DNA from 2 places in the Agromyces sp. Y182 genome. Region 2 is predicted to be linked to the other one. Evidence: predicted binding sites of a transcription regulator. Region 2 holds the regulator's gene; the other holds the start of a gene.
What was found. Region 2 encodes LexA, which represses DNA repair genes until DNA is damaged. Its sites were predicted from a motif close to TCGAACANNTGTTCGA; they were not measured.
Positions count from the first base shown of each region.

Region 1: AC1C2R_RS20215 (HNH endonuclease signature motif containing protein) is a predicted target of LexA. The motif match lies at 2,869-2,884, and genes of this name have one in related genera.

Region 1 covers NZ_JCAIUF010000002.1:1,211,583-1,222,729, forward strand. The annotation lists gene AC1C2R_RS20195 (ribose-phosphate diphosphokinase) at 1-375, opposite strand, end outside; gene glmU (bifunctional UDP-N-acetylglucosamine diphosphorylase/glucosamine-1-phosphate N-acetyltransferase GlmU) at 409-1,854, opposite strand; tRNA gene AC1C2R_RS20205 (tRNA-Gln) at 1,907-1,978, opposite strand; gene AC1C2R_RS20210 (MarR family winged helix-turn-helix transcriptional regulator) at 2,300-2,791, shown strand; gene AC1C2R_RS20215 (HNH endonuclease signature motif containing protein) at 2,904-4,526, shown strand; gene AC1C2R_RS20220 (hypothetical protein) at 4,634-5,071, opposite strand; gene AC1C2R_RS20225 (methionine ABC transporter permease) at 5,203-5,862, opposite strand; gene AC1C2R_RS20230 (methionine ABC transporter ATP-binding protein) at 5,862-6,890, opposite strand; gene AC1C2R_RS20235 (MetQ/NlpA family ABC transporter substrate-binding protein) at 6,987-7,898, opposite strand; gene AC1C2R_RS20240 (ABC-F family ATP-binding cassette domain-containing protein) at 8,082-9,929, opposite strand; gene AC1C2R_RS20245 (ArsR/SmtB family transcription factor) at 10,077-10,667, opposite strand; gene AC1C2R_RS20250 (aldo/keto reductase) at 10,733-11,147, shown strand, end outside.
Region 2 covers NZ_JCAIUF010000001.1:31,250-42,396, reverse strand. The annotation lists gene hflX (GTPase HflX) at 1-647, shown strand, start outside; gene AC1C2R_RS00195 (methylenetetrahydrofolate reductase) at 973-1,959, shown strand; gene metE (5-methyltetrahydropteroyltriglutamate--homocysteine S-methyltransferase) at 1,956-4,307, shown strand; gene AC1C2R_RS00185 (alpha/beta fold hydrolase) at 4,321-5,214, shown strand; gene lexA (transcriptional repressor LexA) at 5,264-5,941, opposite strand; gene AC1C2R_RS00175 (LysM peptidoglycan-binding domain-containing protein) at 6,211-6,612, shown strand; gene AC1C2R_RS00170 (histidinol-phosphate transaminase) at 6,698-7,789, shown strand; gene hisB (imidazoleglycerol-phosphate dehydratase HisB) at 7,786-8,400, shown strand; gene hisH (imidazole glycerol phosphate synthase subunit HisH) at 8,397-9,035, shown strand; gene priA (bifunctional 1-(5-phosphoribosyl)-5-((5-phosphoribosylamino)methylideneamino)imidazole-4-carboxamide isomerase/phosphoribosylanthranilate isomerase PriA) at 9,134-9,880, shown strand; gene AC1C2R_RS00150 (SseB family protein) at 9,864-10,724, shown strand; gene AC1C2R_RS00145 (pyridoxal phosphate-dependent decarboxylase family protein) at 10,867-11,147, shown strand, end outside.

The sequences.
Region 1 (11,147 bases), on a different contig from region 2:
CTTGAAGAGGTCGGCGACGAGACGTGCCGAGATCGGCTCGCGGCCACGGCCCTTCTTGTCTTGCCGGGCGTAGGGATAGAACGGCGCAACGACGGTGATGCGCTTGGCCGACGCACGCTTGAGCGCGTCGATCATGATGAGCTGCTCCATGAGCCACTCGTTGATCGGGGAGGTGTGGGACTGGATGACGAACGCGTCGGAACCACGCACGCTCTCGTCGTACCGGGCGTAGATCTCACCGTTCGCGAAGGTGCGCGCGTCGGTGGGCACGAGGTCTGCGCCCAGCTCTTCGGCGATCTCGATCGCGAGCGAGGGGTGCGCACGACCCGACACCAACACGAGGCGTTTGGATCCGGTGGTCTCGATTCCCGACATTTCTGTCCTCTCCACCCGCGGTCTGCCGGTGCGTCAGTCGGCGGCGGGGCCGGATGCCGCTGCGGCCGCCTCAGCTGCGTCAGCAGCCGCGGTGCCGGATCGGTGCGTCTGGACCCATCCCTCGATGTTGCGTTGCGGGGCCACATTCACGGCGAGCGCGCCTGCCGGAACGTCTTTGCGGACGACGGTGCCGGCGCCCGTGTAGACCCCGTCAGCAATCCTAACGGGCGCGACGAACACCCCGTGCGACCCGGTGCGCACGTGCGAGCCGATCTCGGTGCGGTGCTTGTTCACCCCGTCGTAGTTCGCGGTGATCGAGCCGGCGCCGATGTTCGACTGCTCGCCGACCGTCGTGTCGCCAATGTAGCTGAGGTGGGGCACCTTGCTGCCCTGGCCGATGTTCGCGTTCTTCGTCTCGACGAAGGCGCCGATCTTGCCGTCGGCGCCGAGCACCGTGCCGGGACGAAGGTAGGAGAATGGCCCGACGGATGCCCCGGGGCCGACGACCGCGAGGGTGGCATCGGCGCGCTTCACCTCGGAATTCTCGCCGATCTCGCAGTCGACGAGCGTCGTGTCGGGGCCGATGATCGCCCCGGTCGCGATCGCCGTCGCACCCTTCAGCTGGGTGCCGGGGCGGATCGTGACATCCGGTTCGATGCGTACCGCGAGGTCGATCCAGGTGGTCGCGGGGTCCTCGATCGTCACGCCGTTCAGCTGCCAGCCGCGCACGATGAGCGCGTTCAGGCGGGCCGCGGTCTCGGAGAGCTGGGCGCGGTCGTTGATGCCGGCGACGAGCCATGGCTCGGACACCGGCACCGCCTCGACCTCCGAGCCGGCCGCACGGAGCAGGCCGATCACGTCGGTGAGATACTTCTCGCCCTGCACGTTGTCGGTCGTGAGGTTCGCGAGCTGGTCGCGGAGCGCGGCCGCGCCGAAAGCGTAGATGCCCGCGTTGATCTCGGCGATGGCGCGCTCGTCGTCGCTCGCGTCCTTCTGCTCGACGATGCGGTCGAAGAGACCGGTGTCGTCGCGCACGACGCGGCCGTACCCGCTCGGGTCGTCGTAGACGGCGGAGAGCACGGATGCCGCCGCGGAATCGGCGCGATGCTGTTCGAGGAACGCCGCCAGCGTGTCGGCGTTCAAGAGGGGCACGTCGCCGTTCAGCACGAGCACCTCGCCGTCGAAGTCGGCGGGCAGCGCGGCGAGAGCCTGCTCGACGGCACGGCCTGTGCCCGGCACCTCGTCTTGATCGACGATGATCGTGCCGGGCAGTTCGACCTCGACCGCTGCGGCGACGAGATCGCGCTCGTGGCGCACCACGGCGATGATGTGCTCGGCGTCGAGTGCTCGAGCCGTGGCGAGCACGTGCGCGACGATCGGCGCACCGGCGAGCGGGTGCAGGAGCTTCGGGACCGCCGACTTCATGCGGGTGCCTTGGCCGGCGGCGAGAACGATGATGGCGAGGTTCTGGTCGGTCATGCGCGCGCATTCCTCTCGGTGCGGTCGGTGGTTGCGGGGGCGGCAGGTCCAGCTCCGCCACCAGGATTCGAACCTGGACCGAACAGCTCCAAAGGCTGCCGTGCTGCCGTTACACTATGGCGGATCACTCGGGCCGACGCCCGTGCGCGACATCCAGTCTGCCATGATCCTCGGCCGTTCAGACGCGGTCCGCTCGTTGGCACGTGATGAGATGCACTCGCTGAACGCCGTGCCGATCAGGCTCATCTGCGACCGCCGTATCGACGAGTACCGCGCGGGCCGGCCTCGTCTCTCGCCGAACTGAGACGGCCGGATGTTCGTACCGAGCTCGATGCCGTCACCGGCTCGACGAAGTCACGGGCGCGACGAAGTCATTGCTCGAGACGGGCGAAGCACTCGCGCGCGGTGAGCGACTCCGCAACTCGAGCGGCGCGATAATGGCTGGATGACCGATGCTGACGAGGTCGACCGGATCGTCGACGATTGGGAACGCGAGCGCCCCGACCTCGATTTCTCGCCGCTGCAGGTGCTCTCGCGCGTCGCGCGACTCTCGAAGCACCTCGATCGCGCCAGACGTCAGGCGTTCACCCGGTCCGAACTCGAGTCGTCGGAGTTCGACGTGCTCTCGGCGCTCCGACGGGCCGGAACCCCCTACCGGCTCTCCCCCAAGGCCCTGCTGCTGCAGACGCTCGTCTCGAGCGGCACCATGACGAACCGCATCGACCGGCTCGTCGAGCGCGGACTCGTGACGCGCCAGACCGACCCGAACGACGGGCGCGGCATCCTCGTCGAGATGACGTCGGCCGGGCTCACCCGGGTCGATGCCGCGATCACGCGGCTCGTCGACGCCGAGGCCGAACTGCTCGGCAGCCTGCCTGCGGCCGAACAGAAGCGGCTTGCCGGGCTGCTGCGCAAGCTCAGCCTCGGATTCGACTGAGCTCGGCGGGCTGGTACCGGCGCGGCTCGCGTGCGAGCAGGGGCGGCGCCGCAGGTCAGAGAAGTTCTCCCCAGTCATCGAACATACGTTCGAATTCTGGTAGTATCGAGTCATGCAACCCCCACCGGTGATTACCAGATCAGACGGTAATTCGGCGCATGAATTCGGGCGTGATTCCGGGCACGATTCTGGCCGCTTCGATGCTCAAGAGCAGTCGCCGTATGCGATCGCACAAGACGGCCTCGCCGAACTCGTCGAAGCCTCCGTGCACGCGCAGCGCATCGAAGCGATGAACGCGGCGATGCGGGTCGATCTGATCTTCTTGACGGTGTCATTTGCGCTTCGCGCCGAGCAGGCCTTCGTCGCCCCGACGCTGTCCCCCGAACGACGACGAGAGATGGCGCATCGCAGCGTCACCGCCGAGCTCGCGACGGCACTGCACGTGCCCGAGCGCACGATGCAACATCAGATCGATGACGCTTGGGCGCTGTCGACGCAGCTTCCCGCAACGCTCGCGGCGCTGCGGTCCGGAGCGATCAGCCTGCAGCATGCGCGCGTGATCGTCGAGGCTGCCGCCGAGCTCGATGACGAACCCCGCGTCCGGGCCGACCTCGATGAAACGCTCGCGGTCTACGCGGCCGACCACACGCCGCCGAGCGTTCGTCGCCGAGCACGTTCATTGCGCGAAGAACTGCAAGCGCGAACTCTCGCCGAACGCCATCGTGCCGCCCGGGCGAAGCGTCGCGTCGAGATCGAGCCGGCTCCCGACGGCATGGCCTGGCTGCACGCCTACCTGCCGGCGGCAGACGCCCTGCTCATCAGAGATCGCCTCGATCATGTCGCTCGTGAGGTTGCTTCCGCACGCCACCACCGTCACGCGGCTCGATCCGATCGCGATGGCAACACCGGGCGCACCGATGACGGCACGGCGACTCTCTCCTCATCGACCCGCGACAACGCACGCGCCGACGCCGCACGCGATCTTCTGCTGTACGGCGGGCTCGGCGATGACTCCGCCTTCGCGGCTGCATGCGGCCGAGTGCGACCGAGCGTGCACGTGACCGTGCCGGTACTCACGCTCATCGGCTCCTCGTCCGACCCCGGCATCCTCGACGGCTACGGTCCGATCGACGCAGAGACGGCTCGCCGCCTCGCCGCCGATGCCCCGTCATTCGTGCGCCTGCTGACCGATCCGATCACGGGCGCGGTGCTCGACGTCGATCGCACCAGCTACCGACCGCCGGCCGACCTTCAGCGGTGGCTCCAGGTGCGCGACGAGACCTGCCGTTTCCCGGGCTGTCAGCGCGACGCCAGAAGCAGCGATCTCGACCACAGCACCGACTGGGCCGATGACGGCCGCACCGCATTCGGCAATCTGGCCCACCTCTGCCCGCTGCATCATCACCTCAAGCACGAGTCATCCTGGTCGATGCGGCATCTGGCCGGCGGAGTCCTCGAGTGGACCTCCCCCGCAGGTCGCCTGCACATCACCCACCCGGCCCGCTCGATCGAGGTCGACGGCGAGAGTGTTGAAGCCGGCGGCAACGTTCTCCGAGTCCCGCAGCACTTTCACAGTGCCGCCCCGCCCCGTGCCAGTGCCAGTGCCGGTGCCGGTGCCGGTGCCGACACCATGCGTGATGGCATCCAACCCGGGCTTCACGGCGTCGACTTCCAGACGAAATACGACCCAGCTCCGACCTCCCAAGTGGAATTCCCTGACGCACCCCCGTTCTGAACGTGCTCAGCCGCGTGATCGGACCGCGGTGACCTCGCATCGCAGCCCGTTGTCGCGCATCGTGTCACGCATGGCAGTGTCACGTAGGTTCGTGACGAGTGTCCCCGTCACGCATAGTCGTCGGGAGCGAACCAGCGAGCGCCCCCATCGTGCAGGATCAGCTGCGCACGCACAGCGACCCCCTCAGCGCGGCAGGCATCGCCGAGTTCGCGTGCCCACGCCCGATCGGCCGGCGTCGATTCGGCGCCCCCGGGTCGCTCCCAGACGAATACGAGCTTCGCGGCACCGATCTCGTGAACGATCGACGCGAGCCTGCTCGCCATCAGGCCTGCGGCGGTGCCAGACTCGGGCGTCGGCTCATCGGGTGACTCCGGGTAGCCGGCCATCGGCATGATGAGCGGACTCTGCACGTCGCGCTCATCGAGGTAGAGGGTCCACCACTGACGGCGGATCGCACGATCGAGCAGCATCGCGACACGCTCGAGCACGTCGTGGTCGGTGGGAATGGGCAGCCGGGTCGCCTCGTCGGCGTCGAGTCGGGTCATGCGACGATCGTCATCGACCGGGCTGCCTCACCATGGCGGAGCGCGCCTCGTTGTGGACGATTGGCACGATCTGCCCGTTGAGGAGGAGCAGTCGAAGTGCGGTCGAGGAGTAGCCGGCCAGACCAGCCGAACTATCGGCGCAGCACCTTCCGGGCGAGCCAGTTGCCGAGGAACTGCACGCCCTGCACGAACACGACGATGAGCAGCACCGCGGCCCAGGTGATGGCGGGCTGGAACTGCCGATAGCCGTACACCTGCGCGAAGGTGCCGAGTCCACCGCCGCCGATGAGTCCGGCCACCGCGGTCATGTCGACGATCGCGACGAGCACGAAGGTGTAGCCGAGGATGAGCGGCCCGAGCGCCTCGGGCAGCACGACCGTGCGCAGGATGCGAACGGGGCCGGCGCCCATCGCGCGAGCGGCCTCGATGACGCCCGGCGTCACGGTGAGCAGGTTCTGCTCGACGATTCGGGCGATTGCGAAGGAGGCCGCGATCGACAACGCGAAGATGAGGGCATCGTTGCCGATGCCGGTGCCGATGACGAGTCGCGAGAGCGGCTGTACCGCTGCAATGAAGATGATGAAGGGAATCGGCCGGAAGAAGTTGATGACGACGTTCACGACGTTGTAGACGGCGCGATTCGCGAGGAGGCTCCCCGGTCGCGTCGTGTACAGCACGACACCGAGCAGCAGCCCGACGAGACCACCGATGAGCAGCGTGAGCGCCACCATGTACAGCGTCTCGACGGCGGCGACCCAGAACTCGCCCTGCAGTTCGAAGAGGCGATCCATCACGACACCTCCGTCACATCGACGCGCGAGGATATCTCGGCGAGCACCGCGTCGATCGCGGCATCCGTGCCCCTGATTGCGAGGGTGAGATGCCCGAAGGCGCGACCCTGGATGTCGTTGATGCCGCCGTAGACGAGCTCGAACTCGACGCCCGCGGTGGCGAGTGCGACGAAGACCGCGGCCTGCGAGGCGTCGCCGTCGCGGAACGAGATCGTGACGATGCGACCCTCGTGACGCTCGCGCAGCACCGCGAGCTCCGACGGCGACGGGATGCCCTTCACGACGGTGCCGACGAAGCGCTGCGACGAGGGGTTCTGCGGGTTCGAGAAGACGTCGAACACCTCGCCGTGCTCGATCACCCGGCCTCCGTCCATGACCGCGACCTTCGTGGCGATCGACTGGATGACGTCCATCTCGTGGGTGATGACGATGATCGTGACCCCGAATTCACGATTGACGCGCTTGAGCAGTTCGAGCACCTCCCCCGTCGTCTCGGGGTCGAGGGCGCTCGTGGCCTCGTCGGCGAGCAGCAGGCGCGGCGAGGTCGCGAGTGCGCGGGCGATGCCCACACGCTGCTTCTGCCCGCCCGAGAGCTGGTCGGGGTAGTTCTTGGCCTTGTCGGTCAGGCCGACGAACTCGAGCAGCTCGGCGACGCGAGCGGCGATCTCCGCCTTCGACGCACCGGCGACCGTGAGCGGATAGGCGATATTCGCCCAGACCGTCTTCGAGTTGAAGAGGTTGAACTGCTGGAAGATCATGCCGATGCCGAGACGGATGCCGCGGAGCTCACGTTCGGGCATCGTCGTGATCTCGCGGCCGTCGACCTCGATCGAGCCCGAGGTCGCGGGCTCGAGTGCGTTCACGAGACGCACGAGCGTGGACTTGCCGGCGCCCGAGTAGCCGATGATGCCGTAGACATCGCCGGGTTCGACTTCGAGGCTCACGCCGTCGATCGCGACGACGGGTGAGCCGCCCTTCTCGGATGCGGGATACGTCTTGGTGACGTTGCGCAGGGCGACGAGCGCCATGGTGAAACTCCTCTTTCAACGCCGAACCGGGCGGCGGTCACCGAGTGTGTCGGTGACGGCCGCCCGAAGGGGGTGCGATCGATCTTGCGTGCGCGATCAGCCCTTGGCGGCCTTGGTGTCGGCCTCGACCTTGGCGAGGGAATCCTCGAGGTCGGCGGCGAGGATCTTCACGGCGACGCTGGTGCCGCCCGACGCCTCGAGGAGGCCGGCCTGCACCTCAGGGTCGGTCTGGAAGATCTCGACGAGCTTGAGGTAGGTCGTGTTGTCCTTGTCTTCGGCGCGGGTCGCGAAGATGTTGACGTAGGGCAGCGCGTTCGGATCGGTGGGGTCGTCTTGCGCGATCGCGTCTTCGAAGGTGAGGCCGGCGTCTTCGACGAAGTCGTTGTTGATGATCGCGGCGGCGAGGTCGGGCAGCGAGGTCGGCGTGAGCGATGCTTCGAGCGCGGTGACCTTGACCTTCGAGTTCGCCTCGTCGATGTCGGCGAGGTCGGAGAAGATCGTGCCGCCGCTCGAAAGCGTGATGAGCCCGGCCGACTGCAGCACGAGCAGGCCGCGGGCCTGGTTCGAGGCGTCGTTCGGCACGGCGACCGTCTCACCCGCGGGGATGTCCTTCACCGAGTCGTACTTCGTCGAGTAGAGCCCGAGCGGGTAGATCGCGGTCGAACCGATGGGAGCCAGGTCTTCACCGCTGGACACGTTGTAGTCGGCGAGGTAGACGATGTGCTGGAACTGGTTGAGGTCGAGCTCGCCCTCGGTCGTCGCCGGGTTCGGCTGTGCGTAGTCCGAGAAGTCGACGAGCTCGATCTCGATGCCCTCTTCGGCCGCGGCATCTTCGAAGGCGGCCCACTGCGGGTCGGCCTTGCCGACGACGCCGATCTTGATGACCTCGTTCGAGGCTTCCCCGCCGTCGCCTGCCGCCGGCGTGGCGCACGCGGCGAGGCCGAAGACGAGCGGCACTGCGGCGAGTGCGGCGATGAGCTTGGTGTGACGTGACGAGTGCTGTGACATGAGGATTCCCTTTCGCTTCCGGCCCACGCGATCGAGTGCTGATGGCGTGGAGCAGGCATGGCTCCGCCACGGTTGGTAACGGTGGGGGCTTCGATGCCGCGATCGCGGGTGCATCACTACGGTAAACGAAGATCCTCTACCCGCTCGCCAGTCGGGTCATAGATCGTCACAGCTTCTGCGACGTCACGCCTCGAGCGACTCGGAAACTTCGAGCCAGCGGGTCTCGAGGTCGGCGACGGATGCCTCGAGCTCACGCAACGAGTCGCCGAGCGCTGCCAATCCGACGTAGTCGCCCTGGTCGTGCACCGCGAGCTTCTCGTGCTGCAGCGCGATCTGGGACGCCAGTTTCTCGAGCTTGCGGTCGATCGAGGCGAGCTCCTTCTCGGCGTTGCGCCGGTCGGCGCCGGCGAGGGCTGCCGGAGCTGCCGGAGCTGTGCTCCCTGAGCTCGTCGAAGGGGGCTTCGCGCCGCCCTCGCTCGCTTCGACAGGCTCAGCGAGCGACGCCTTGCGCAGCTCGAGGTACTGCTCGACGCCGCGCGGCAGGTCGCGCAGGTGCCCGTCGAGAATGGCGAACTGCCGGTCGGTGACCCGCTCGATGAGGTACCGGTCGTGCGAAACGACGAGCAGGGTGCCCGGCCACGAGTCGAGCAGGTCCTCGATCGCGGCGAGCATGTCGGTGTCGAGATCGTTGGTGGGCTCGTCGAGGATCAGCACGTTCGGCTCCTGCAAGAGGATCAGCAAGAGCTGCAGGCGGCGCTTCTGGCCGCCCGACAGATTCTTCACGGGCGTCGACAGCTGCGCAGTCGTGAAGCCGAGCCGCTCGAGGAGCTGGCCAGGCGTCATCTCTTTGTCGCCCACCTGATAGCTCGAGCGCTGCTCTGCGACGACCGCGGAGACCCGCATGTCGGCCCATTCGGTGAGTTCGTTCAGCTCTTGGCTGAGCGTGGCGATGCGCACCGTCTTGCCGCGCTTCACCTGCCCCGTCGTCGGCTGCACCGCGCCCGTCACGAGCCCGAGGAGGGTCGACTTGCCGGCGCCGTTGACGCCCAGGATGCCGGTGCGCTCACCGGGCGCGATGCGCCACTCGATATCGCGCAGCACGGTCCGTGTCGCTGGGGCGCCGGTCGCGACATCCATCATCGGGAACTGCACCGTGACGTCGAGCAGGTCGACGACGTCTTTGCCGAGACGCGAGACGGCGAGACGGTCGAGCTCGACCTTGTTGCGCACCGGCGGCTCGTTCTCGATGAGCTCGTTCGCCGCGTCGATGCGGAACTTCGGCTTCGAGGTGCGCGCCGGCGCACCTCTTCGCAACCACGCGAGTTCCTTGCGCATGAGGTTCTGGCGCTTGGCTTCGGATGCCGCGGCTGAGCGATCGCGTTCGACCCGTTGCAGCACATACGCCGCGTAGCCGCCCTCGAAGGGTTCGACGATGCCGTCGTGCACCTCCCACGTGTCGGTGCACACCTCGTCGAGGAACCACCGGTCGTGGGTCACGACGACGAGGGCGCCGGAATCGGTCGCCCAACGGCGCTTCAAATGCCCGGCGAGCCAGGCGATGCCCTCGACATCGAGGTGGTTCGTCGGCTCGTCGAGGAACACGACATCCCAATCGCCGACGAGCAGTGCCGCGAGACCGACGCGTCGGCGCTGCCCGCCCGAGAGGTTCGCGATCTGTCCGTGCCAGGGCACATCGCCGAGGAGGCCCGCGATGACGTCGCGCACCTTCGCGTCGCCCGCCCACACGTGCTCTTCGATGCCGCCGACGACGAACTCGGCGACCGTCTTGCCAGGGTCGACCACGTCGGCCTGATCGAGCGTGCCGATGCGGATGCCGCGACGGCGCGTGACCCGACCGCCGTCGGGATCGAGACGGCCGTCGAGAAGCTTCAGGAGCGTGGACTTGCCGTCGCCGTTGCGGCCGACGACGCCGATGCGATCGCCCTCGTCGATGCCCAGGGTCACCTCGTCGAAGACCACTCGCGTCGGGAATTCGAGGTGCAGGCGCTCGGCGCCGAGGAGATGTGCCATGTCCTGACGAGCCTAGCTGTGATGTCCCGGGAGGTTGTTGAGCCTGCGCATTCCTGCCGAGCCTGCGCATTCCTGCCGAGACTGGGCATTCCTGCCGAGACTGGGCATTCCTGCTGCGCCCGCGCGTTCCCTGCTGCCTCTGGGCGGTCAGGGCCGCGAAGGGAACACGTGCGCGAAGCCGTGCACCGCGCGGCGGTCCGTGCCGTCGTCGGGAATGTCGCGTCGGCGCCACGACAGGAAGAGCTCGTCGAGCTGTCGGCCGAGCTCCGCGAGCTCTTCCGCGTTCAGGCGGAGCCAGTAGTGCCCGGAGACCGCGACGTCGTCCCATGGCGGCTCAGCGGACTCGACGAATTCACGTGCCCGATCGAACTGCCGCTCGAGCATGACGGCATCTGCAGATGACGCGGCGAACTCTGCGGCCGGGCGGTCGCGGAACTGGCCTGCGGACCAGCGCATACCGCGACTCACGAGCTTCCAATGACGCTCACGGAGGTCTGACGGATCCTGCGGGGCGCGGGCGACGAGTCCCGCGTCGGTGAGCACCTTCAGGTGGTGCGACACGCTGCCGGTCGCCACGCCGAGCGCACTGGCAAGTGCGCCGGTGGTCGAGTCTCCGTCGACGGCCAGGGCATCGACGAGGCGCGAGCGCACGGGATGTGCGAGCGCCGCGAGCGCACGCACATCGTCGATGGTCCGCACATCCCCTGGGTCCTCCTGATCTGACTCCACGTGCTGCATGCTTCGAGTCTACAGATTCCGCAAGCGTATTTGCGCAACTCTCCTTGCGGAGATATCTTCCTCACATGGGCAGCTCTGAGATGACCGACTCCGGTACGACCGAAGCCGGTATGACATACACCACGCTCGGTCGAACCGGCATGACGGTGTCCCGATTCGCGCTCGGCACCATGATGTTCGGGTCTGCCGGCAATGCCGATCACGACGAGTGCGTGCGGATCATCCACGCCGCGCTCGATCGGGGCATCAACTTCGTCGACACCGCCGACATGTACTCGGGCGGGGAGTCCGAGATCATCGTCGGCGAAGCACTTCGCGGTCGCCGCGATGACGTGATCCTCGCGACGAAGGGGCACTTCGCGCTCGAGGAAGGACGCAACCGCAGCGGCAATTCCCGGCGCCACCTGGTCCGCGCTGTGGAGGCCAGCCTGACCCGCCTCGGCGCGGACTACCTCGACCTCTACCAGGTGCACCGACCCG
Region 2 (11,147 bases):
ACGCCGGCAAGTCGAGCCTCCTGAACCGCATCACGGGCGCCGGGGTGCTCGTCGAGAACGCCCTCTTCGCGACCCTCGATGCGACGGTGCGCCGCAACACGACGGCCGACGGGCGCGTCTACACGATCGCCGATACGGTCGGCTTCGTGCGCAATCTGCCGCACCAGCTCGTGGAGGCCTTCCGGTCGACTCTCGAGGAGGTCGCCGATTCCGACCTCATCGTGCACGTCGTCGACGCCGCCCACCCAGACCCCGCCGGGCAGATCGCGACAGTGCGCGACGTCATCGGCGAGGTCGGGGCACGCGACATCCCCGAGCTCATCGTCTTCAACAAGGCCGACCTCGTGACGCCTGAAGACCGTCTCGTGCTGCGCGGGCTCGAACCGGGCGCGATCTTCGCCTCGGCACGCACGGGCGAGGGCATCCCCGAGGTGCTCGAGGCGATCGCGCGCATGCTGCCCGACCCCGCCGTCGAGATCGACCTGCTCGTACCGTACGACCGGGGCGATGTCGTCTCAACGCTCCACGAGACCGGGCGAGTGCTGTCGATCGAGTATGCCGAAGACGGCACCCGCGTTCGCGCGCTTGCTTCGCCCGAACTCGCGGGCCAGCTCGAGGAGTTCGCGGCGGCGTCCGTCCGGGCGTGAACGACCGGCGGCGCTGCCGACCAGTGCGCGCCGCAGGAGCAGCCCGAGACTGATCGGCGCGGTCGTCGCGGAGGCGCGAGCGCCGAGGCATCCATGACTCTCTGGCTCGAGGGATGCCGCGACCTCGTGTCACCTCGCGTCACAGACGTTCGCCGACGGCCGATGAGGCGTATCGTCGCTCTTGATCGATCTGTGATCGGCCCGAAGCCGACCACACGGAGCGACCGCCGAGCCCGGCACCCGCCCGCGAGACCTACCCGCCGTTCCGGCCGGGGGAGCGCGGCCTGCCGTGTTCGCCCCGTTGCCGCTCGCCAGCAGGAGCACCATGTCACCGACCTCATCCGATGCATCGGGCGACGACTGTCGGCCCAGGCTGCCGATCTCCTTCGAGCTCTACCCGCCGCGCACCGATGCCGCGGCGCTGGCCCTCGGTCGTACCATCGATCGGCTCGCCGAGGTCGATCCGGCGTTCATCTCGGTGACTTTCGGCGCCGGCGGCAGTTCCCGCGCGCGGTCCCTCACGGTGCTGCGATACATGCTCGAGCATACGCATGTCGAAGCGATGGCCCACCTCACGTGCGTGAGCTCCTCCCACGCCGAGGCCAACCGGCTCGTGCGAGAGTTCCTCGATGCGGGCATCACGAGCTTCCTGGCGCTGCGCGGCGACCCGCCGACCGATGCCGACCCCGATGCCGGCATCGGTGACCTCGGCAGCGCCGCTGAGCTCGTGCAACTCATCCACCGGGTACAGGAGGAACGGGAGCCGTTCGGCCAGATCGGCGTGCCCGGAAATCCAGGGGCATCTCGTATCAGGGAACGGCCTCGCCCCGAACGTGTCGCGGTTGCGGCGTTCCCCAGCGGACATCCGCGATCGCGCGACGTCGGGCAAGACGTCGATACCCTGCTCGCGAAAGAGATCGCGGGTGCGAACCTCGCGATCACGCAGCTGTTCTGGCGTGCCGACGACTACCTCGGCTTCGTTCAGCGTGCCCGTGCGGGCGGCGTGACGATCCCCATCCTGCCGGGCATCATGCCCGTCACGACGCCCGCTCGCCTGGCCCGCCTGACCGAGTTGACCGCTGTCGAACCGCCCGCCGAGCTGGCGATCAACCTCGAGATCGAGCCGGATGCCGCGGCGCAGGCAGAGCTCGGCATCGCCTTCGCCACCCGGCTCTCCGCCGACGTGATCGCGGGTGGCGTCCCCGGCCTGCACCTCTATACCTTCAACCGCCATGAGGCCGTACTCGACGTCGTCGACCGGCTCGGGCTGCGAGCCGAGCGGCTCGCCGACGAAAGGAACACCGCACGATGACCACCCATGCCCCCGCCTTCCCGATCGCCACGATCCTGGGATATCCGCGCATCGGGCGCCGACGCGAACTGAAGCGAGCCGTGGAGGCGTTCTGGGCCGGTTCGATCTCCGCCGACGAACTCGAGCAGACGGCCGCCGAACTGCGAGCCGCGACACGTGAGCGCCTCGCCTCCCTCGGCCTGGCCCGCACGGATTCGGCGATTCCCGAGACCTTCTCGTTCTACGACCAGGTGCTCGATACCGCCGTGGCCGTCGGTGCGGTCCCACCACGTTTCGCGAGGCTCGCCGATGAGCATGGGGGTATCGACCTCGCGGGGTACTTCACGATCGCCCGCGGTGTCGGCGACGACGCTCCGCTCGAGATGACCAAGTGGTTCGACTCGAACTATCACTACCTCGTCCCCGAGATCGCCCCCGACACCGACTTCTCCCTGCACGCCGAGCGGATCCTCGCCGAATTCGCCGAGGCGAAGGCCGCCGGCTTCGTGACCCGGCCCGTGATCGTCGGCCCCGTCACGTTCCTGCTGCTCGCGAAGGCGGCCGACGGGGCTCCCGAGAGCTTCCAGCCGATCGACCGGCTCGCCGACCTCGTGCCCGTCTACGCGGCGCTGCTCGAGGAGCTCGCCGAAGCAGGTGCCGAATGGGTGCAACTCGACGAGCCCGCCCTCGTGAGCGAGAGCATCGATGTCGCACGCGACCGGGTGCTCGAATCCGTCGCTGCGGCCTACGACGCGCTGGGCTCCCTCGAACGCCGCCCGGCGATCTTCGTCGCCGCACCATACGGCTCGCTCGACGACGCGCTGTCCGCCCTCGCAGCCACCCCGGTGGAGGCGATCGGCCTCGACCTCGTGCGCGGCGTACTGCCCGCGTCGCTCGACCCGGCGACGGCCGAGTCGCTCGCGGCGAAGACGGTGGTCGCGGGCGTCATCGACGGGCACAACATCTGGCGCGGGGACCTCGCCGCCGCATTCGAACAGCTCGAGGCCGCTCAGCGCCTCACCGCGACCGTCGCCGTCTCCACCTCCACCTCGTTGCTGCACGTGCCGCACGACGTCGACGACGAGGATGCGCTCGATGCACGACTCGTCGGCTGGCTCGCGTTCGCCGACCAGAAGGTCGGCCAGGTGGCCGCGCTCGGTCGCGGACTTGCGAACGGGCGCGCCGCGATCGAGGGCGAGCTCGCCGCGGCATCCGCTGCCCTCGCCGATCGCGGCGGTGCGCCGGGTGTGCGCGTGCCGGTCGTACGCGACCGCCTCGCGTCGCTCACTGAGAGTGACTTCGCTCGCGCGAGCTACGACGAGCGTGTTGTGGCGCAGGCGTCCCTCGGCCTGCCCGAGCTGCCGACGACGACGATCGGGTCGTTCCCGCAGACCGGCGAGATCCGTCGCGCCCGCGCCGGCCTGGTGGGCGGCACGCTCACGGGTGAGGAGTACACCTCGCTCATGCGCGAGGAGATCGAGCGCGTCGTGCGGTTGCAGGAAGACCTCGGGCTCGACGTGCTCGTGCACGGCGAACCCGAGCGCAACGACATGGTGCAGTACTTCGCCGAACTGCTCGACGGGTTCGCGGTCACCAAGCACGGTTGGGTGCAGTCGTACGGCTCGCGCTGCACGCGTCCCTCGATCCTCTGGGGTGATGTCTCGCGGCCGGCGCCGATGACGGTCGAATGGTCCGCGTACGCCCAGTCGCTGACCGAGCAGCCCATGAAGGGCATGTTGACCGGCCCCGTCACGATCCTCGCCTGGTCGTTCGTGCGCGACGACCAGCCGCTCGGCGACACGGCGCGACAGGTTGCGCTCGCCCTGCGCGACGAGATCGCCGATCTCGAGGCAGCCGGTATCCGGGTCATCCAGGTCGACGAGCCCGCACTCCGAGAGCTGCTGCCGCTGAAGCGCGCCGACCAGCCCGCCTACCTCGGGTGGTCGGTCGGTGCCTTCCGCCTCTCGACCGGCGGTGCGGCCCCGGCGACGCAGGTGCACACGCACCTCTGCTATTCGGAGTTCGGCGTCGTGATCGATGCGATCAAGAACCTCGACGCCGACGTCACTTCGATCGAAGCGGCCCGCAGCCGTATGGAGGTCGTCGACGACCTCGAGACGAGCGGCTTCGACCACGGCATCGGCCCGGGCGTCTACGACATCCACTCGCCACGAGTGCCGAGCGTCGACGAGGTGCAGGCGCTCCTCGAACGCGCAGCCGGCGCGATCCCCGCCACCCGGCTCTGGGTCAATCCCGACTGCGGTCTGAAGACGCGCGGCTACGACGAGACCGTCGAGTCGCTGCGGCACATCGTCGAGGCGACCCGTGCGGTGCGGGCCGGTCGCGCCGCCTCGGTACTCGCCGGGTAGCACGGGCGAGCGGATGCCGCGGCTCGCGACATCCGCTCGGCTGACGTTCGGCCGACGCAGGGCTGGGACTCAGCTGGTGTTCGGCCGACGCTCGGCTGGTGTCGAGGCGACGCACAGGCGCAGCGCGTACTTTGGTCGTATGCAACTTGCGGTCCACGAATCCGGCCGGGGTTCGCGAACCGCGGTCCTCATCCACGGCATCATGTCCGATTCCCGCGCGTGGCACCGAGTGACTGCCGAGCTCGAGGCGCAGGGGTTCCGGGTGCTCGCCGTCGACCTGACAGGTCATGGACGCAGTCCGCGTGCCGTGCACTACTCGCCCGCCGCATGGGCGAGCGACGTCGTCGAGACGCTCACGCCGGTGCTCGACGGCCCTCCCGATCTCGTCATGGGCCACTCGCTCGGCGGGCTGGTGGCGAGCCTCGTCGCAGATCGGCTCGCGCCTCGCGCGGCGATCTACATCGACCCGGCCTTCTCCTTCCCGAAGGGCGTGAAGGGGTGGGCGTTCAAGGCATTCTTCGCGATAGCACCGAGGCCGCGCCGGTCGGCGCTGGTGCGCATGAATCCGAAGTGGAGTGCGGTCGACGTCGAGATCGAGCTCGCGACGCTTCGAGACTGGGACAAGCGCACCATCCTCGGTTTCACCGATACGCGACCGCTGGTGCCGCCCGTGCGCCTCGTCGCCCCCACTCTGGTGCTCCTGGCGGAGAAGAGCCTGCTCATCACGGCGAAGGTCGCCCGGCAGCTTCGCGGACAGGGCATGACCGTGGCGACCCTGCGCGGAACGGGCCACACCGTGTTTCGTGACGATCACGCCGGGTTCATGGATGCGGTGTTCGACTGGTTCAACGCGCTGGCGCCTGCCACGGTCGGAAGCGGTCTCGCCGGAGTCCGGACCGCGGCGTAGCGACCGGCCGTCGCCGGCCGCTCCATGACTGACCGGTGGGGTTGCCCGGTCAGACTGCTCGGAGCACCGCGACGATCTTGCCGAGCACTTCGGCATGGTCGCCGACGATGGGCTCGAACGCGCTGTTCCGCGGCAGCAGCCAGGTGTGGCCGTCGCGCTGGCGGAACACCTTCACGGTGGCCTCGCCGTCGAGCATCGCCGCGACGATCTCACCGTTCTCTGCGGTGCGCTGCGAGCGCACCACTACCCAATCGCCGTCGCAGATCGCGGCGTCGATCATGGAGTCGCCCACGACCTTCAACATGAACAGCTCGCCTTTGCCGACCAGTTGACGGGGGAGCGGGAACACCTCGTCGATCTGCTGTTCGGCCGTGATCGGCACACCCGCGGCGATGCGGCCGACCAGCGGCACCATCGCCGCGTCGCCGACCGGGATCGGGTCGGAAGAGGTGACGGGTCGCTCGGTGACGCCCGGCAGCTCGATGAGCACCTCGAGTGCTCGAGGGCGGTTGGGGTCGCGCCGGAGGTACCCGGCGAGCTCGAGCTGGTTCAGTTGGTGCGTGACACTCGAGAGCGAGGAGAGCCCGACGTCGTCGCCGATCTCGCGCATGCTCGGCGGGTAGCCGCGGCTGGAGACCGAGCGCTGGATCATCTCGAGGATCGAGATCTGCTTGGCGCTCAAGCTCTTTCGGCGGCGTGGCCTGCCGGCCGCCTGCACGTCGTCGATGTCGGTGCTCAACGTCTTCGCCCCTCGTAGCGGCCGCCTCGCGGCCGGATGTCGGTGGTCTCTGGTCGACTCTCTTCCAGATATTCGAAACTGTATCCGCCTCGCGCGCGCTCGGCAAACATTTGTTCGAGTGTGTCGCGGAATCCGCTCGACAGAATTCCCCGCGTCTTCCCTTGCGTTGTTCGTCATTCGAATGTATGTTCGGAACAGAGTTTCGCATCCGGTTCTCCCGGCCGAGAGCCGGATGCGACTCCTACAGGAGGTGTGACATGAGTGCAGCGATCGCAACGCCCGGCTTCCAGCCCCCAAGTGCCCTTCAGCGAGAGGAGGCGGCGTCGGTTGTTCCCGCGCGCACGCGGCTCCGACTGACGCGACGGGGCCGCATCGTGTTCACGTCGCTCGGCGCAGTTCCGCTCGTCGTGTGGGCATTCGTTGCGGTGATCGGCGCGGGCGGCGCCGCGGCCGACGTCGAATCCACTGGCGTCTCGTTCGAGGCTGCGTCGTTCGAATACACGACGGTCGGGCAAGGCGACTCGCTCTGGGAGATCGCCGAGTCGATCGACCCCGGGGCCGATGTGCGAGAGATCATCGCCGAAATCATGCGGCTCAACGGGCTCGATGACGCGGTGGTCGAACCCGGTCAGCGCCTTGCGCTTCCCGCCGCTCCGTGACCCGTGACCGTCTGAAGCGTCGGGGTTCCGCCGGTCGATGACGGCGCGTCCGAATGACCTCGGTGCGCATCGTTAGCATTGAAGGGTGACGAGTCTCGAAGACCTCCCCATCCGCGATGACCTTCGTGGTCGCACGCCGTACGGGGCTCCGCAGCAGGCAGTTCCGGTCGCGCTCAATGTCAACGAGAACACGCATCCGATTCCCGAAGACGTCGCACACGATGTCGTCGCCCGTGTCGCCGCCGCCATTCTCACGCTCAATCGCTATCCCGATCGAGAGTTCACCGAGCTGCGGCGTGCATTCGCCCGCTATCTGCGCCATGGCCTCGAGCCGGCGCAGATCTGGGCTGCGAACGGTTCGAACGAAGTGCTCCAGCACATCCTCCAGGCCTACGGCGGGCCGGGCCGCACCGTGCTGGGCTTTGCGCCGACGTATTCGATGTACGGCCTGCTGGCCTCCGGCACCGGCACCGAGTGGCTCACCGCCGGTCGTGATGACGAGTTCGAACTCAGTCCCGAAACGGCCGTGTCGGCGGTGCGAGAGCACGATCCCGACATCGTGCTGCTCTGCGCGCCGAACAACCCGACGGGTACGCCGCTCTCACTCGAGACGATCGAGGCGGTCGTCGACGCGGCGCGCGGCATCGTCGTCGTCGATGAGGCCTACTTCGAGTTCGCCGACCCCGGAACCCCGAGTGCGCTCACGCTGCTGCCGGGGCGGCCCCGGCTGCTCGTGTCGCGCACGATGAGCAAGGCGTTCGCGTTCGCCGGCGCCCGCGTCGGCTACCTCGCCGGTGATCCGGCCGCCATCGACGCACTTCGGCTCGTGCGACTGCCGTACCACCTCTCCGCGCTCACTCAGGCGGCTGCGCTCGGCGCCCTGGCGCACTCGACCGAGATGCTCGCGATGGTCGATGAGATACGCACCCAGCGCGAGCGCATCTCGGTCGAGCTCCTTCGACTCGGGTTCCACCCATATCGCAGCGGCTCGAACTTCGTGCTCTTCGGCGGGATCGACGACCCGCATGCGGTCTTCGATCAGTTGCTCGCGCGCGGCATCCTGATCCGCGAGATCGGCATCCCCGGTCACTTGCGCGTCACGGCCGGCACTGAGGCCGAGACCACCGCCTTCCTCGAAGCGATCGCCGTTTCGGCCCCGAATAGGATTGACTCATGACCGCAACGAGACCGCCGCGCACCGCCCGGGTCCAGCGCGAGACGAGTGAATCGAGCATCGACCTCTCGATCGATCTCGACGGCACAGGCGTGAGCGACATCGAGACGAGCGTGCCGTTCTACGACCACCTGCTCACGGCGTTCGCGAAGCACTCGCTCACCGACCTCACCGTGCGGGCACGCGGCGATATCGAGATCGACGTGCACCACACGGTCGAAGACGTCGGCATCGTGCTGGGGCAGGCCATCAAGCAGGCGCTCGGCGACAAGCGCGGCATCTCGCGGTACGGCGATGCCCTCGTGCCGCTCGATGAGGCGCTCGCACAGGCGGTCGTCGACATCTCGGGGCGTCCGTTCCTCGTGCACACCGGAGAGCCCACCGGGTTCGAGTACCACCTCATCGGCGGGCACTTCACCGGCTCGATGGTGCGGCACGTCTTCGAGGCCATCGCGTTCAACGCGGGCCTGACCGTGCACGTTACCGTGCTCGGCGGCCGCGACCCGCATCACGTCGCCGAAGCCGAATTCAAAGCGTTCGCGCGGGCATTCCGTCAGGCGAAGTCGTTCGACCCGCTCGTGTCCGGCGTTCCGTCGACGAAGGGCGCTTTGTGAGCCGCACCCGGCGCGTCGTCGTGCTCGACTACGGCTCGGGCAACGTGCACTCTGCCGCGAAGGCGCTCGAGCGTTCCGGCGCAGAAGTCACCGTCACCGCCGACCGGGCCGCAGCACTCGAGGCCGATGGTCTCGTCGTGCCGGGTGTCGGTGCGTTCAAGGCGGTCATGCAGCAACTGCACGCGGTTCGCGGTGAAGAGATCATCGATCGGCGACTTGCCGGCGGCCGGCCGGTGCTCGGCATCTGCGTGGGCATGCAGGTGCTGTTCGAGCGGGGCGTCGAGCGTGGCGTCGACACCGAAGGACTCGGCGAATGGCCCGGCATCGTCACCGAGTTGCCTGCCGCGGTACTGCCGCACATGGGTTGGAACACGGTCGAAGCGGGTGAGGGCTCCGCGCTCTTCGCGGGCATCGAAGACGAGCGCTTCTACTTCGTGCACTCGTTCGCAGCGCAGCAGTGGCTGCTCGACGTGCAGCCGCCGTTCCCGAAGCCCGCGCTCACGTGGGCCGAGCACGGCGGTCGGTTCCTCGCGGCCGTCGAGAACGGACCGCTGTCGGCGACCCAGTTCCATCCCGAGAAGTCGTCGGGGCCCGGCATCCGCTTGCTCGCCAACTGGCTCGGCACGCTCGACTGAGCCCATCGGCGTCACGTGCACGTCGCCGCGACGTGGTCGGACTAGGATGCTGTGACTGTGCCGATTCGCAGGCGCGACCGCGATCTCTAGGACAGTGAATGAGTGAATTCAACAAGACCCCCCGCCTGGTTTTGCTTCCGGCCGTCGATGTGGCCGGTGGCAAGGCGGTGCGCCTGACGCAGGGTGAGGCCGGCACCGAGACCAGCTACGGCGACCCCGTCGACGCGGCCGTCGATTGGGCCGATCAGGGGGCCGAGTGGATCCACCTCGTCGACCTCGACGCGGCGTTCGGTCGCGGCTCGAACGCGGGCGTGCTGAAGAAGGCCATCCGCCAGGTGCGTGGCGTGAACGTCGAACTCTCCGGTGGCATCCGCGACGACGAGTCGCTCGAGCATGCCCTCGAGATCGGCGCCAAGCGCATCAACCTCGGTACGGCAGCGCTCGAGAACCCCGAGTGGGCGGCGTCCGTCATCGCTCAGTACGGCGAGGCGATCGCGATCGGGCTCGACGTGCGCGGCACGACGCTCGCCGCGCGTGGTTGGACGCAGGACGGCGGTGACCTCTGGCAGGTCATGGAGCGCCTCGAAGAAGCCGGCGCCGCCCGATACGTCGTCACCGACGTCACGAAAGACGGCACGCTGCAGGGCCCGAACCTCGATCTGCTGCGCCAGGTGATGGACCGCACGCACCGCCCGGTCGTGGCATCGGGGGGCATCTCGAGCCTCGACGACATCGTCGCCCTCCGCGAGCTCGTGCCGCTCGGCCTCGAGGGTGCCATCGTGGGCAAGGCGCTCTACGCCGGTGCATTCACGTTGGCCGAGGCGCTGGATGTCGCTTCGCAGTGACCCCGGCGCCGAGCCGGGTCGCGGTGAGACGGATGCCGCGGCATCCGTCGACTCGCAGTCGGCTGCCGGTGCCGGTGCTGGTACCGACTCCGCCGGCGTGCCGTGGGCGGGGCGGGCGTTCCAGTCGAACGCGCATGCCGCCGACGACGGCCGGGCACCGGAGGCCCTCGCCGCCGCGCTGGACGGTTTCCGCGCGGGCACGATCGGCCAGGCCGCCGTTGTGGCGGAGTTCGCCCGATCGCGTCTCCTGATCCCGCTCCTCGCCGAACTCGGAACCGGCGGTGCGGAGACGGGCGCGCACGGCCTCGCTGTCGACAAGAGCCAGGAGCTCTCGATCGTCACCGTCGAGGGGCCTGATGGGCGCAAGGTGCTGCCGGTGTTCGCCTCGGTGCAGGCGATGTCGCGATGGAACCCCGTGGCGCGGCCGGTGCCGGCCGACGGTGTGCGGGTCGCCCTCGCCGCCGCTGACGACGGCACCGATCTCGTCGTGCTCGACCCGGGCTCCGCGACCGAATTCGTGCTGCGGAGGCCGGCGCTCTGGGCGGTCGCGCAGTCGCAGGACTGGCATCCGCCGTTCGAATCCCGAGAGGTCGAGGCCGCATTCCGTCGTTCGATCGACCGGGAGCTCGCGGTGCTCGGTGTGACCCTCCTCGCCGGCGACCCCGACGCGCGACTCGCCGGTCCCGAGCTCGTGGTGCGCCTGGAGCTCATCGGTGGGCTCAGCCGGGACGAGCTGGACGCGACGACGGCGCGTCTTGCACGTCGGTGGGCGGCCGACGACGTCATTGCGACGTCGGTGGATTCGCTCACGGTCAGACTCGTGGGTGGCGCACCACTCGCCTGATCGCGCGTCTGCCGATTGCGTGGGCGCTGGCGTGGCATCGCGCGGGTGGATGCGTCTGTCGCCTGAATGGGGCCGTTGACCGTTCCCCCTGCAGCGGCGCACAATCGGGTTGTGCGTGCGGCGCACGGAATCCAGGTGCGGCATGGATGGATCGACATCGCCGACCGGTGGCGACACCGCGTACGACGAAGTGCTCGAGGCTGCCGGTCATCACGCACGGGAGTGGCTGTCGGGGGTGGGCGAGCGCCGGATTCCGCCGCGCGCGACCCTCGATGAGATCAAGGACCGACTGGGGCGCGAGCTGCCCGTGATCGGTGAGCCAGACCTCGATGTTCTCGTGCGGCTCGCAGAGGGCGCCGAGCCGGGACTCATCGCGATCGGGTCGCCTCGCTTCTACGGCTGGGTGATCGGCGGCACGCAGCC